Regions from separate parts of the Vibrio sp. 1401 genome, predicted to be linked through region 2. Evidence: predicted binding sites of a transcription regulator. Region 2 holds the regulator's gene; each other region holds the start of a gene.
What was found. The regulator CRP, encoded in region 2, controls carbon source genes, mostly activating them, when cyclic AMP is high. The targets are predictions, from matches to a motif close to TGTGANNNNNNTCACA.
Positions count from the first base shown of each region.

Region 1: the regulator CRP is predicted to act here: its motif matches at 1,062-1,077, upstream of R7Z77_RS00340 (NupC/NupG family nucleoside CNT transporter).
Region 3: the regulator CRP is predicted to act here: its motif matches at 1,876-1,891, upstream of ectA (diaminobutyrate acetyltransferase).

Region 1 covers NZ_JAWOWF010000001.1:75,094-79,497, forward strand. The annotation lists gene R7Z77_RS00330 (DUF2913 family protein) at 1-473, opposite strand, end outside; tRNA gene R7Z77_RS00335 (tRNA-Leu) at 506-589, opposite strand; gene R7Z77_RS00340 (NupC/NupG family nucleoside CNT transporter) at 1,149-2,357, shown strand; gene R7Z77_RS00345 (DUF3541 domain-containing protein) at 2,412-3,500, opposite strand; gene R7Z77_RS00350 (alpha-ketoglutarate-dependent dioxygenase AlkB family protein) at 3,570-4,175, opposite strand; gene R7Z77_RS00355 (diguanylate cyclase) at 4,308-4,404, shown strand, end outside.
Region 2 covers NZ_JAWOWF010000041.1:30,063-34,466, reverse strand. The annotation lists gene R7Z77_RS18280 (TIGR02444 family protein) at 1-139, shown strand, start outside; gene R7Z77_RS18275 (hydrolase) at 227-1,234, shown strand; gene R7Z77_RS18270 (YheU family protein) at 1,268-1,480, shown strand; gene R7Z77_RS18265 (phosphoribulokinase) at 1,606-2,475, shown strand; gene crp (cAMP-activated global transcriptional regulator CRP) at 2,716-3,348, shown strand; gene R7Z77_RS18255 (DUF1338 domain-containing protein) at 3,485-4,276, opposite strand.
Region 3 covers NZ_JAWOWF010000019.1:39,363-43,766, reverse strand. The annotation lists gene ectB (diaminobutyrate--2-oxoglutarate transaminase) at 1-1,207, opposite strand, end outside; gene ectA (diaminobutyrate acetyltransferase) at 1,242-1,775, opposite strand; gene R7Z77_RS11790 (BCCT family transporter) at 2,090-3,748, opposite strand; gene R7Z77_RS11785 (3'-5' exonuclease) at 3,941-4,404, opposite strand, start outside.

The DNA.
Region 1 (4,404 bases), on a different contig from region 2:
GCTATTAGGGCGTTATTATCATCGAAGTGCTGATTTAAGTTCTCAGAAAGCACACACAGCAAACAGCCGTGTTGGTCGTGAGATAAGTCGACGTCTTCCGGTCGAGATAATAACACGGTAGTCCCCAGTTTCTTCTCAATCTCGTTGATCAGCAGCAAGTAGCTATCTAGATCGGGTTGAGGGTTGCTGGGTTTGTCTGCACCGACGCAGCGCTCGAGTAATGCTTCCAGATTTCCGTTCTCACCTTTTGCCTGCTGAGTCAAAGATTTTAACGGCTTTTTAATCAGCTTATAGCGATTACTCTTCAGTTTTGGTTTCAGCCATTTCTGAAGTAAGTCATTACGTTCTTTAAGGGAGAGGCCATGCGAGGACGCGTGAATTTTAAAGTGCAGGTGTAATAAAGCGTGAACCGCAAGCTCACTCAGAAGTTGGTTAGCATCTGTAGACTGTCTTGCCTGCTTAGAACTTTGCATTACACTCGAACAAAATTAGGGAAGAAGGATAATGGTGCCGAGAGAGGGACTCGAACCCTCACACCAAAGGCACTAGCACCTCATGCTAGCGTGTCTACCAATTTCACCATCTCGGCATCATGATGCTCTGAATACTCAGAGGCCTCGAAAGAAGCAACGCGAATTATAACCAAAATCCACCTGTTGGCGAGAGTAAAATGACGAATTTTGGCTCTTTCGAGTTTGATTGCATATTTATTGGTCACTTTTATGTTTTTTACCATCAACGCCTATCCTTATGCCCTTACTTTTATTAATGGTATGACGACAAAAGAGTACTTTTGCCTAAATTTTGAACGCTTGAACGTTTGCGTAAATAAATGTGATGAATATCTCTTTTTGTTGGCTATACTTGCGTCCCGTTTAAGCGGGAATTAGGGTTTAGTTGTTCAGGACCCTTACCCATACAAGCCGTCACATGGAGCAGGCCAAGCAACATGCTCGCCAGCAGTGAATGACCCCACGGACCGGACCAGCTACGTTCAATTGCTTGTATAAGGTAAAAATAAGATGTCGAACTATTCGTTCTGTCTACATTCTGGATCTAAAAGTGAGTTATCACTCGCTGCGTTGTCCCTTTCTTCTGCCAATTCCTTTGGCTCTTTTTTCTTTTTCAACGTTTAGTAGGTCCAGCTCATGAGTGTTCTATTTAGTCTATTTGGTATTGTTGCACTGCTAGGTTGTGCTTTCCTACTTTCTGAGGGTCGTTCTTCCATTAATTGGAAAACTGTATCTCGCGCCTTGATGCTACAAATGGGGTTTGCTGCTTTGGTGCTCTATTTCCCGTTGGGTCAAGCGGCGCTGGCGAGTTTAAGTAATGGTGTCGCGGGGCTACTCAGCTTTGCTGATGAAGGGATTAAATTCCTCTTTGGTGACCTCGCTTCTTCTGGCTTTATCTTCGCTATCCGTGTCCTTCCTATCATCATCTTCTTCAGTGCTCTTATCTCCGCCCTTTACTATTTGGGCATTATGCAAAAAGTGATTCAATTTATTGGCGGCGCTATCCAGAAGTTCTTGGGTACGAGTAAAGCAGAGTCTTTGGTTGCAACAGGGAACATTTTCTTATCTCAAGGCGAGTCACCACTTCTTATTCGTCCATTTCTTTCTAACATGACTCGCTCTGAACTGTTTGCCGTGATGGCTGGTGGTATGGCTTCAGTGGCGGGCAGTGTGCTTGGTGGTTATGCTGGTTTGGGTGTCGACCTCAAATACTTGATCGCGGCAAGCTTTATGGCAGCACCAGGTAGTTTGATGATGGCAAAAATCATCGTTCCTGAGCGTCAAACGCCAAGCGATTACAACAATATTGAGCTAGATAAATCAGAAGAAAGTAACGTTATTGATGCGCTAGCAAGCGGTGCCATGGGCGGTATGAAAGTTGCCGTTGCTGTTGGTACCATGCTTATCGCTTTCGTGAGTGTTATCGCGATGGTGAACACGGGGCTAGAAAACTTGGGTGAGATACTTGGTTTCTCTGGCGTAACGCTACAAGCGATTTTTGGTTATTTGTTTGCACCTCTAGCGTGGTTGATTGGTGTGCCAAGCTACGAAATTCTAGCTGCGGGTTCATACATTGGTCAGAAAGTGGTGATGAATGAGTTTGTTGCGTTTATCGATTTTGTGCAGCACAAAGCGACACTGTCTGAGCATACTCAAATTATTATCACTTTTGCGTTGTGTGGTTTTGCGAACATTGGCTCAATTGCGATTCAGTTGGGTTCTATCGGCGTGATGGCACCTGAGCGCCGCAAAGATGTTGCAAGTCTAGGCCTAAAAGCGGTTGCTGCTGGTACACTCGCTAACCTGATGAGTGCGTGCTTAGCGGGCATTTTTATCTCTCTCTAATTTAGATTGAAGATACACACTAAAAACCCGCCTAAATGGCGGGTTTTGTTATTTCTAAGGCTTGGGCATTAAGCCGTAAGGTATCGATTTAAAAGCCTCTGGGTGCTCTTGATAAGTTGGCGCTTTATGTACCCCTTTCCAATCGAGCAGCATGATGGCTAGCACGTTACGGTGTTCGCCGTACTTGAGATCAAAGTTACCGTCGACCGACGGAATCATCCCTTTTTCTGCGTTGATTGCGTGACGAATGGCTTGGCGGGTTTTCTTTACGACCGGATCATGGTCCAAGCCTGCTAACAAAAACGAAATGCCGACTTCCGCAATCACGTCTTCTTTGGCGCGCAGTAGGATAGTGTCGATATTGTTGCGAAAGTAATCATAAATCCATTGGTGTTTCTTCTCGCTTACTCGCTCCTGATAATACTGTGAATCGGCAAAGATGATGTGCGTCATACCATAGAGTTTGTTCCAATACTGCTGAGCTGAAAGCATCTTATCTTTATCGTCGGGGTAGGTGTCACGGAAGGTTTGAGTGAATTCCTCGACCACATCTTGCTCTCCTAACTGACGAAGCCAGTAGACTTGGTTTGCAAGCTGAGCTGCCCATGCCTCTATCATCTCTTTGTCCGTAACGTAACGCGAGAAATCGTAGCGCCTAATAATTTTTCTCAGCGTTTTGTCTTGTTTATGTTGTAGGCCATATTCGTTTGCTCTTGCCATTGCGCCAAGCAAATCCACACCAAGATAAAGGTACTCAGGATGGTGTTTAGTCACGGTATAGCGTCGCTGCCCTCGTTCGGTTTCTTTCTCTTGATACGTGGTCAGCCTTTGAGATGAATAGAGAATGATGTCTTCTGGTTCAACAACTTCATTAGCAAATTGGTTTAACCGGCTGGCTACTTGTGCCATGTCGGTCCAAATGGCAGAGTGATATTTCTCATCTAATGTTTGGCGGTACATGCGTAAGCCAAAATGGCCCTCTTTAAACGCCGGGAAAGTGAACAGTTCCTGTTCGTAGGTACTACGAATCAACTGCGCTGATTGAGTATTATCGAGAAGCGGTACCTCTTCCTGTGATGCCTGAGCTGCAAAGGTAAGTGAGCAAGAGAGTAAGACCGCTAAGCTAAGAGGTTTAATACGCATAAATCCATTCCCTATGAAGTCCTGAACCTAAACCTACCATCAATATTAATTGAGAATGTAAAAGCTGAGTCAATAGTTAAAAATTTGCCTAAAAGTCAGGTTGATACGTTCATCTTTGGTTTTCGCGGTTTTTGGTACGCAGTGCTTCCAGTGATGCTGGAGCTCGCCAGCCATAATCAGTAAGGAGCCGTGAGAAAGCTCGTATTCAATCTCAGTTTTACAATGTAAATTTCTAAGCAAAAATCGACGTGTTTCACCTAAGTTCAAAGATGCGATAACAGGGTTTCTACCTAACTCTGGTTCATTATCTTGGTGCCAGCCCATTGAGTCTTGGCCGTGTCGATATAAGTTAGCGAGAACAGAATTAAAAGTGACATCAGCAACTGATTCACAACGCACTTTCAACTGAGTTAACTCAGGAGTCCAAGGGTGAGGCTGCATGGTTAAGCCTGAGTAAGTATATGCTGCATCACCGTGCCACGCTTGTAAGCGAGGTTGAAGTACTGACTTGCCGAACATAGTAATGTGTTCTTGGTGCCATGGTAGTGTTTTTCGAAGTTGGTCAAAGTAATTATCCGCCTCAAGATGGCTAAGAAAATGAGGATCATAATAAAGTTTTCCTCTTTCTACTTCTTGCCATAGATCGCCGCCAAATAAATCGCCTTGTTGATGCATCATCTCACACCTAAAACATAAAAGTTGTCAATCACTGTTACCTTTCTGATTATGATTGGTTATTCTTGTGATAATAAGAATTTTAACAATAAATAAAAAATCTCGTAGTTGTATACGAGTTGTGGGGAGAAAATGCGTTATTTACCCAGAAAGCGATGCTATTTTGCATTGTTCTTCCTCACCTTTTTCGCTTTGTGTATTGGGGTTATCGAGCTGTTAAATCGAAACC
Region 2 (4,404 bases):
CTGCATTAACTCACTTACACTACTCAAAAATGATGGTGACCCACTGACGTTGAGATACTGTCGTCAACTCGGTGGGGAGCATTTGCAGCAAGCCTTTGCTATTCCGGTGCCAAACATTCAACCACCAAAACGCCCATAAATCTGTAGAATACCTATAATCTTTATAAAGGATTATATTAATAAGTTCTTCAACGGACACCGAAGGACCGCATAAGAGCAGTTAGGTATGACACAATTTTTCGCAGCCGCCGGGATCAAAAACCCGCATCTCCAAACACTTTTGCCGCGTTTTATTCGCAAAAAAGCGTTATTTACGCCGATTTGGCAAACCCTCGATACATCCGATGGCGACTTTCTCGATCTCGCGTGGAGCGAGAACCCAACCCAAGAGCCTGCACAAAAAAAGCCGATTTTTGTTTTATTTCATGGATTAGAGGGGTGCTTCTATAGCCCTTATGCCAATGGGTTAATGAATGCATTTGCTCAATCTGGATGGCTGTCGGTGATGATGCATTTTCGTGGCTGCAGCGGTAAACCAAACAAAAAAGCACGAGCTTACCACTCGGGTGAAGTGACGGATGCTCGTTACTTCCTAGAGCACCTTGAACAACGTTTTCCTGATAATCCCAAAGTTGCAGTTGGTATTTCTCTTGGCGGTAACATGTTGGCGAATTATTTAGCCCAATATAAAGACCACCCTATTTTGAATGCAGCGACTATTATCTCAGCGCCTTTAGACCTAGCGGCGTGTGCAAACCGTATAGAACAAGGCTTTTCAAAAGTGTATCGCCGTTATCTGCTTTCTTCACTGAAACGTAACGCGTTACAAAAGCATCATCTACTGCATGGCGAGCTTGCGCTGTCCTACAACTCAATAAAACGTGTCACACGATTGTATGAATTCGATGATTTGATTACCGCACCATTGCATGGCTTCAAAGACGCACAAGATTATTACGACCAATGCTCTGGCTTAAGTAAACTACAGCAAATCACGCTACCCACACTGATCATCCATGCCAAAGACGATCCGTTCATGACCGACGATGTGATCCCGAAGTTTGTTCTGCCAGATAACATTGATTACCGTCTCTTTGAACACGGTGGCCATGTTGGCTTCCTGACAGGAACGGCGTTAAAACCTAAGTTTTGGTTGGAGGAAGCGCTGCCCGCGTATTACGAAAGTATCGCCGCAGATTACCTTTCTGCTGTATCCAAGCAACGAACGCAGTAAACTAGCCGCTCATCATAAAAGTTAGAGGTATTTATGATCATTCCATGGCAAGACATTGCGCCGGAAACATTGGAAAACTTAATTCGTGAATTCGTCTTACGCGAAGGAACGGATTACGGAACCGTCGAGGTTTCTTTGCAAGACAAAATTGATCAAGTCAAAGCTCAATTGGAAAAAGGTGAAGCGGTTATCGTGTTCTCTGAGCTACACGAAACCGTCGATATTCAACATAAAACAAAATTTTAGACCCTTCACATTTTACCGTATCCCACTCGATGACAAGGTATTGTTACGTGCTATAGTGGGATATCGACCGTGCAGTAGTAACTCTACTGCACATTACAGGTAAGTAATTTTCGACAAGGTTTGTCATGTCAGCTAAACACCCAATTATTGCGGTTACTGGTTCGTCCGGTGCCGGCACGACCACTACATCTGAAGCCTTCCGTAAAATGTTCAATATGATGAACGTTAAACCCGCATGGGTTGAAGGCGATAGCTTCCATCGCTTTACTCGCCCAGAGATGGACATCGAAATCCGCAAAGCCCGCGAGCAAGGTCGACACATTAGCTACTTTGGCCCACAAGCTAATGACTTCCCGGGATTAGAAGAGTTTTTCCGTAAGTTCGGGCATGACGGCACTGGCAGCGTGCGCCGTTATCTGCACACGTTTGACGAAGCGGTTCCCTACAATCAAATGCCAGGCACGTTTACACCGTGGCAAGACTTACCCGAAAACAGCGACGTGCTGTTTTATGAAGGGTTACATGGTGGCGTGGTCGATGGCGATGTTAATGTTGCTCAACATGTGGATTTCTTAATTGGCATGGTGCCGATTGTGAACTTAGAGTGGATCCAAAAATTCGTACGTGACACTCGCGATCGCGGCCATTCGCGTGAAGCGGTAATGGACTCAATCGTGCGATCCATGGACGATTACCTCAACTATATCACTCCGCAGTTTTCTCGTACTCACATCAACTTCCAGCGCGTACCGACCGTTGATACTTCCAACCCACTTAATGCAAAAGGCATCCCTAGTTTGGATGAGAGTTTTGTGGTGATTCGCCTACGCGGTATCAAGAATGTCGACTTCCCATATCTGCTGGCCATGATTGATGGCTCATTCATGTCACGCCACAACACGATTGTCGTACCCGGCGGTAAGATGAGCTTTGCAATGGAGCTCATAGTTCGGCCTATCCTACAACAGCTCATCGAAACAGGGAAAATTGGCTAAAAACCTGCCTGCGAAGATGTTTACTTTTCATACCGTGATCATGTGCACAGTTTTGCTTACAAAATCTCAATCATGGCACGATTAAAATCAAGAAATCGTTTTCGAAAAAGGATACTATTTCTTACCGAAACACAAGAGAGCTTGCAGCATATAAAAAGTGCTCTTATTCTAGTAGGCCTAATTCAGGCTTAGCTAAAATATGGATAGCGCAAGCGTACCCTGCAGAGGAAGTGAGATATTATGGTTCTAGGTAAACCTCAAACCGACCCAACATTAGAGTGGTTTCTTTCACACTGTCATATTCATAAGTACCCTTCAAAGAGCACGCTAATTCACGCGGGCGAAAAGGCAGAAACTTTGTACTACATCGTTAAAGGTTCTGTTGCGGTTCTTATCAAAGACGAAGAAGGTAAGGAGATGATCCTTTCTTACCTAAACCAAGGAGACTTTATTGGTGAACTTGGTCTATTCGAGGAAGACCAAGAGCGCACAGCTTGGGTTCGTGCTAAATCTCCTTGTGAAGTTGCTGAAATTTCTTTCAAGAAGTTCCGTCAGCTTATCCAAGTAAACCCAGACATCCTAATGCGTCTTTCTGCGCAGATGGCTCGTCGTCTTCAAGTAACTAGCCAAAAAGTGGGTGACCTGGCGTTCCTAGACGTAACTGGTCGTATCGCTCAGACGCTTCTGAACCTTGCAAAACAACCAGACGCAATGACTCACCCAGACGGCATGCAAATCAAGATCACTCGTCAAGAAATCGGTCAAATTGTTGGCTGTTCTCGTGAGACAGTAGGTCGTATCTTGAAGATGCTAGAAGAGCAGAACCTAATCTCTGCTCACGGTAAAACCATCGTGGTTTACGGTACTCGTTAATCTCGAACTAGAGTGACACGAACAAAATTATAAAAGCCACCAATGGCAACATTGGTGGCTTTTTATTTACTCATGACCAAATGAGATAGGGTGCAGCGAACACTAATGAGTAAGCTTAACAGGTTAACCCTAAAACTTAGCCATTCGTACTTTCAAAGATTTTGTCAGCTGAAGCGGCCACGAAACCTGGGTACAAATCACCATTTTCCATCGGATAGCGCTTAGCAAATTCATAAAACCCGCCAGGGATAATTTCAGTGCCTTCGCTAAAACGAACCGCTACTTTATCTGCCATGGTCGATGACTGCTCTAGCAACACCTCAGGAGTGCCCTTCACTTCACCACCATTTTCATTAATGGTAAACCCAGCGGTACGCAGATGATCGTTTACCTGCTTCACTTCTTCATATTCATTGAGCTGGTTAACGCTCACCGTGAAGTGGTTTGCTCCGTAACCATGCGCCGCAAGCCAAGATGCGTACTCACTTTCTTTAGCCAACGTTTGGTAATCAGCAAAGCTTAAATCCCACAAGCGTCCACCATGTAAGAATGCGCTATCTTTCAGCTTGTCAGCATCGATTTGTGCCACCAAATTTTTCACAATCTCTTGTAGCTCAGGCGAGCACTCTTCAACTTTTAGCTCACTAATAAATACTTTAGGTTGCTTCGGATCTGGGTGCTCATAGTGCTTAGCAACCAGCTTTTTGCTTTCGAAAATGTAATCACCACACGCCTTGTAACCAATAGCTACAAATGGCTTAGCTAGAGTTTCAATACCAAGAGGCGCGATATTGAAGGTACGTAAAGCTATATGATCATTAATCAGAGGCTCATCTTCTTGAAGCAGCTGATGCACTTTAGCAGCCGAAGGGCAAAGACGTTGAATGTAATCTTGCCATAGCGATTCAAATAACACATCGGGCGTCATAACGACTCCTTGTTACGAGATGTAGAGTTTAAAGGTAAGCGGAAGTTGGCTGCTCGTTCACAACAAAAGTTGTCCAGAATAATGAACGAGCAACCATCAACCTGTGACGGTAAATGCCAGTCAGTCAA
Region 3 (4,404 bases), on a different contig from region 2:
TTAGTCCTTGATCTAGCTCTGATTCGCTGATGGTTAGTGGACAGAAGAACTTCACAACTTCATCGTCTGGACCCGCTGTCTCTATCACCATTCCATTCTCGAAACAGTTTTTCGCGATTTCAGATGCCATGTCACCATTGATACATTCAATACCAACCATCATGCCGCGGCCTTTTTTCTGCACAAACATTTGTGGAAAGCGACGAACACAACGGTCAATCACTGCACTCACCTTGTCTGAACACTGCTTGATGTGTGTTTCAAAATCATCGTTTGCCCAGTAAATTTCTAGTGCTTTTGCAGCAGTAATAAAGGCGTGATTATTGCCACGGAACGTACCGTTATGCTCGCCTGGCTTCCACTGGTCAAGCTCAGGCTTAAGTAATACGACAGCCATCGGCAAACCGTAACCACCGATCGACTTCGATAGCGTCACGATATCCGGTTGGATACCAGACGGCTCGAAACTAAAGAAAGTACCGGTACGTCCACAACCTGCTTGAATGTCATCGACAATCACAAGAATGTCATTGGCTTTACAGATTTTGCTCAAACGTTGTAACCACTCGTTTGAAGCAGCATTTAAACCACCTTCACCCTGCACAGTTTCAAGAAGTACAGCGGCTGGTTTATCCATACCTGCAGAGTTATCATTTAGCATGGTTTCGAACAGCGCAAGACCATCTACGCCAGCGTAACCTTCAAATGGAATACGAGTGACGTTACTTAGACTAGAACCGTTACCTTGTCTGTGATGCTGGTTACCCGTTGCAGCCAGTGCGCCAGCAGTACAACCATGGAAACCGTTAGTAAACGCAACGACGCTGTCGCGGCCTTTTACTTTTTTAGCCAGCTTCAATGCCGCCTCAACAGCGTTAGTACCTGTTGGGCCCGTAAACTGAACCTTGTAATCCAAGTTTCTTGGTTTAAGGATGTAAGTATCCAACGCTTCCAGAAACGATGCTTTCGCTTCTGAGTGCATATCCAAACCGTGAGTAATACCGTCCATTTCAATGTACTCAAGCAACGCTTGTTTTAGTACTGGATTGTTATGGCCGTAATTTAGAGATCCCGCTCCAGCAAGGAAGTCTAAGTATCGTTCACCTTGTTCTGTTTCTAGCCAGCAGCCTTTCGCTTTACGAAAAACGACCGGGAAATTGTTTGAATATGAGCGTACGTTGGATTCCTGCTTTTTGAAAATATCCATGATGAGACCGTTTTTATTTCCTATTGTTTGAGGATTATTTGAGAGGAATGCGATACAAATATTCTGTATCGTGTTTGCCTTTAAAGTGGGCTTCTTCATCCAAAAATGTGCTTACTTGGCCAGAATTGCCGTTCATCGCATCTAACTTTTTGAACAGTGCCCAAGAGGCTTTATTATCTTCCGTGATGGTAGTTTCTACCGATTTAACACCGCCTAATTCCTCTCGGGTGAGAAGTTCTTTCAACATGCGGAATGCTAAACCATGACCTCTAAAGCGAGGTGAGACTGCAACTTGCCAGACAAATAAAACGTCTTGCTCGTCTGGTTTCTGATAACCGGAAATGAAACCTGCGATTTCGCCTTTTTGCTCAACCAAAATACTGGTTTTGCTGAAATGCGTAGACTGTAGGAAATTGCAATAAGATGAGTTCATGTCCAATGGAGGACAGTCTGCAATCAAGCTGTAAATGTCGTCACCATCAGAGATTTTAGGCTCACGAAAAATCCATTTTTTACTTGAGTCTTCTCCAATCTCTGGATAAAGGACCCAAGGTGCTGATGTGATCATGTGAAAATACATATCCTTTGAGGTCTAATTAAATTTCCTTTTTATTATGGGCATCCCTCGCGACTAAAAATCAAATAATCCGCCTTTTTATCGGTATTTTTGTGATTCAAATCACAAAAATAAACCTATTAACCAAAAGTTAAAATAGTTCGAGGTCTAATTTATTAAATAGTCACCTAAATGCACAGTACAAAAAACAACCAGAATAAGACCGTTTTCCATGCTGTTCATTTCTCAGAGAAAAATAGAAATCCAAAAAAAAGCGGCATGCTTTCGCATACCGCTTTTATCAATAATTTAACTGCTGATACTAGTTATTTTGATTTCTTAGAAACCGCCTTTGGACGAGGTTCATCCATCAAACCTTTTATCAAAGATACCGTTGCAACAAGTAAAACAATAGTAAACGGTAAACCAGTCGTCACCGCCATTGCTTGAGCAGCAGCTAGACCACCACCCAACATCAATGCAATCGCAACCAAACCTTCAAACGTACACCAGAACACGCGTTGTGGCGTTGGTGCATCGACCTTACCGCCCGCAGCAATAGTATCAATAACCAGTGATCCTGAGTCAGAAGAGGTAATGAAGAACACCACGACTAAGATAATGCCGACAAAAGATGTTATCTCAGCCAATGGCATAACATCTAACATGGCAAAAAGTTTTAAAGGTAGTTCTGCGTTAAACACCGCCTCGTAGCCATCATTAACGTATTGGCTAATTGCGTTACCGCCAAAAGCCGTCATCCATAACACACAAACTGAAGATGGGATAAGAATAACGCAAATAATAAACTCACGAACTGAACGACCGCGAGACACACGTGCGATGAACATACCCACAAATGGTGACCAAGAAATCCACCACGCCCAGTAAAACGCCGTCCAGCCTTGAGAGTAATTCACATCCTCTCGTCCAAATGGCATAGATAAGGCAGGGATATTAGCCACATAGGAAACGATGTTCTCGAAGAAACCAGTTAAAATCGCAATCGTCGGGCCAACAACAATAACAAATAGCAATAGCAGTGCTGCAAGACCCATATTGATTTCAGATAAGATTTTCACGCCCTTATCGAGTCCAGCCACAACAGAGATTAAAGCGAGCGCAGTAATACCAATAATCAATATGACCTGCGTGGTATTGGTCATTGGGACATCAAACAGGAAGTTCAAACCCGTTGCGGCTTGAGATGCACCGTAGCCTAGCGATGTTGCTAAACCAAAAACCGTCGCTACCACTGCAAGAATATCGATAATATGACCAGTCCAACCCCATACACGCTCACCAAACAAAGGGTAAAAAATTGAGCGCATAGTGAGTGGCAAACCTTTGTTAAATGAAAAGATAGCCAGTCCAAGAGCCAAGAGCGCGTATATTGACCACGGATGAAGTGCCCAGTGGTAAATCGTCGCAGCCATCCCTAATGCCGAAGCTGCAGTTGCATCGCCCTCTGCACCACCTAGCGGTGCCCAGTCAGTACGTACACCATTCTCAACGCTCACGCCACCAATCGCAGAACTAAAATGGGACATCGGTTCTGATACCCCGAAGAATACGAGACCAATGCCCATACCTGCAGCAAATAGCATTGCCAACCATCCGGCATAGGAGTAATCCGGTGTTGCTTCAGTACCACCGATTCGCACACGGCCCAATGGTGTGAAGATCAATCCGACACAGACAATGACAAAAATATTACCTGAAGCGAGAAAAAACCAGTCTAAATTGTGTAACAAACCCGCTCGTAGGTCTGCAAAAAACGGCTCTACCTGTTCTCGGAATAATAGTGTTATCACAACAAACATGACGATTGCTAAGCCAGAAATTGCAAAAACACGGTTGTGAATATCAAGGCCAAATGGGCCTACCTTTAGCGCAACGTTATCCTGACCAATTTGATAGTCAGTATCTATTGCGTTTACTTTTCCATCGGGGCGTTGAATGCCACCGTTATTATCGGTGCTCACGGATAATCTCCTTAAAAATACGTGACCAAGTTTAAATTACTTTCGTCGGAGTTCGAGTAATGAAACGTCTTCATCACTACCAAGCACATGTTCATAAAACATTGTTCTTATAAGCGGTTACTCAATCCGCCATCATAATCTTAAAGCCCCCTATCTCTCATTGCATTTTATTGTTTTCACCATAAATAACGCCTATTGCCAAACCGAAGATATTGGCATGTTTCGATTAAAGTGATACTGCAGTTGTGCTTGAAACAGCTCCGCAGTTGCTAACGCATCCGTCAGGGCATGGTGAGGTTGATAAGCAGGGAGGCCATATCTTTCACGAGCGTACCCTAATCGTACAGAACCGGGTTTCTTGCCTTTCAACTTATTGATAAAACCTCTGCATTCACGGCGTTGTATCGCATACTCAATATCTAACGTATCAACAACAGGAAACTGTATCCCCTCTCCGATGCTATTTAGCAAGGCGTTATTAAAGAACTGCCTTTCAATGTTCTTGTAGTGAACAAGTACCACTTTGCCTGACAACGCATCCAATATTTCACCCAAGATCTGAGACAGCTGCGGCGCGTTTTTAACCTCAGAGTCAGTGATACCGTGAATAATGACAGACTCGTGGTTTAACTCTCTGTTTGGGTTAACGACCCAAT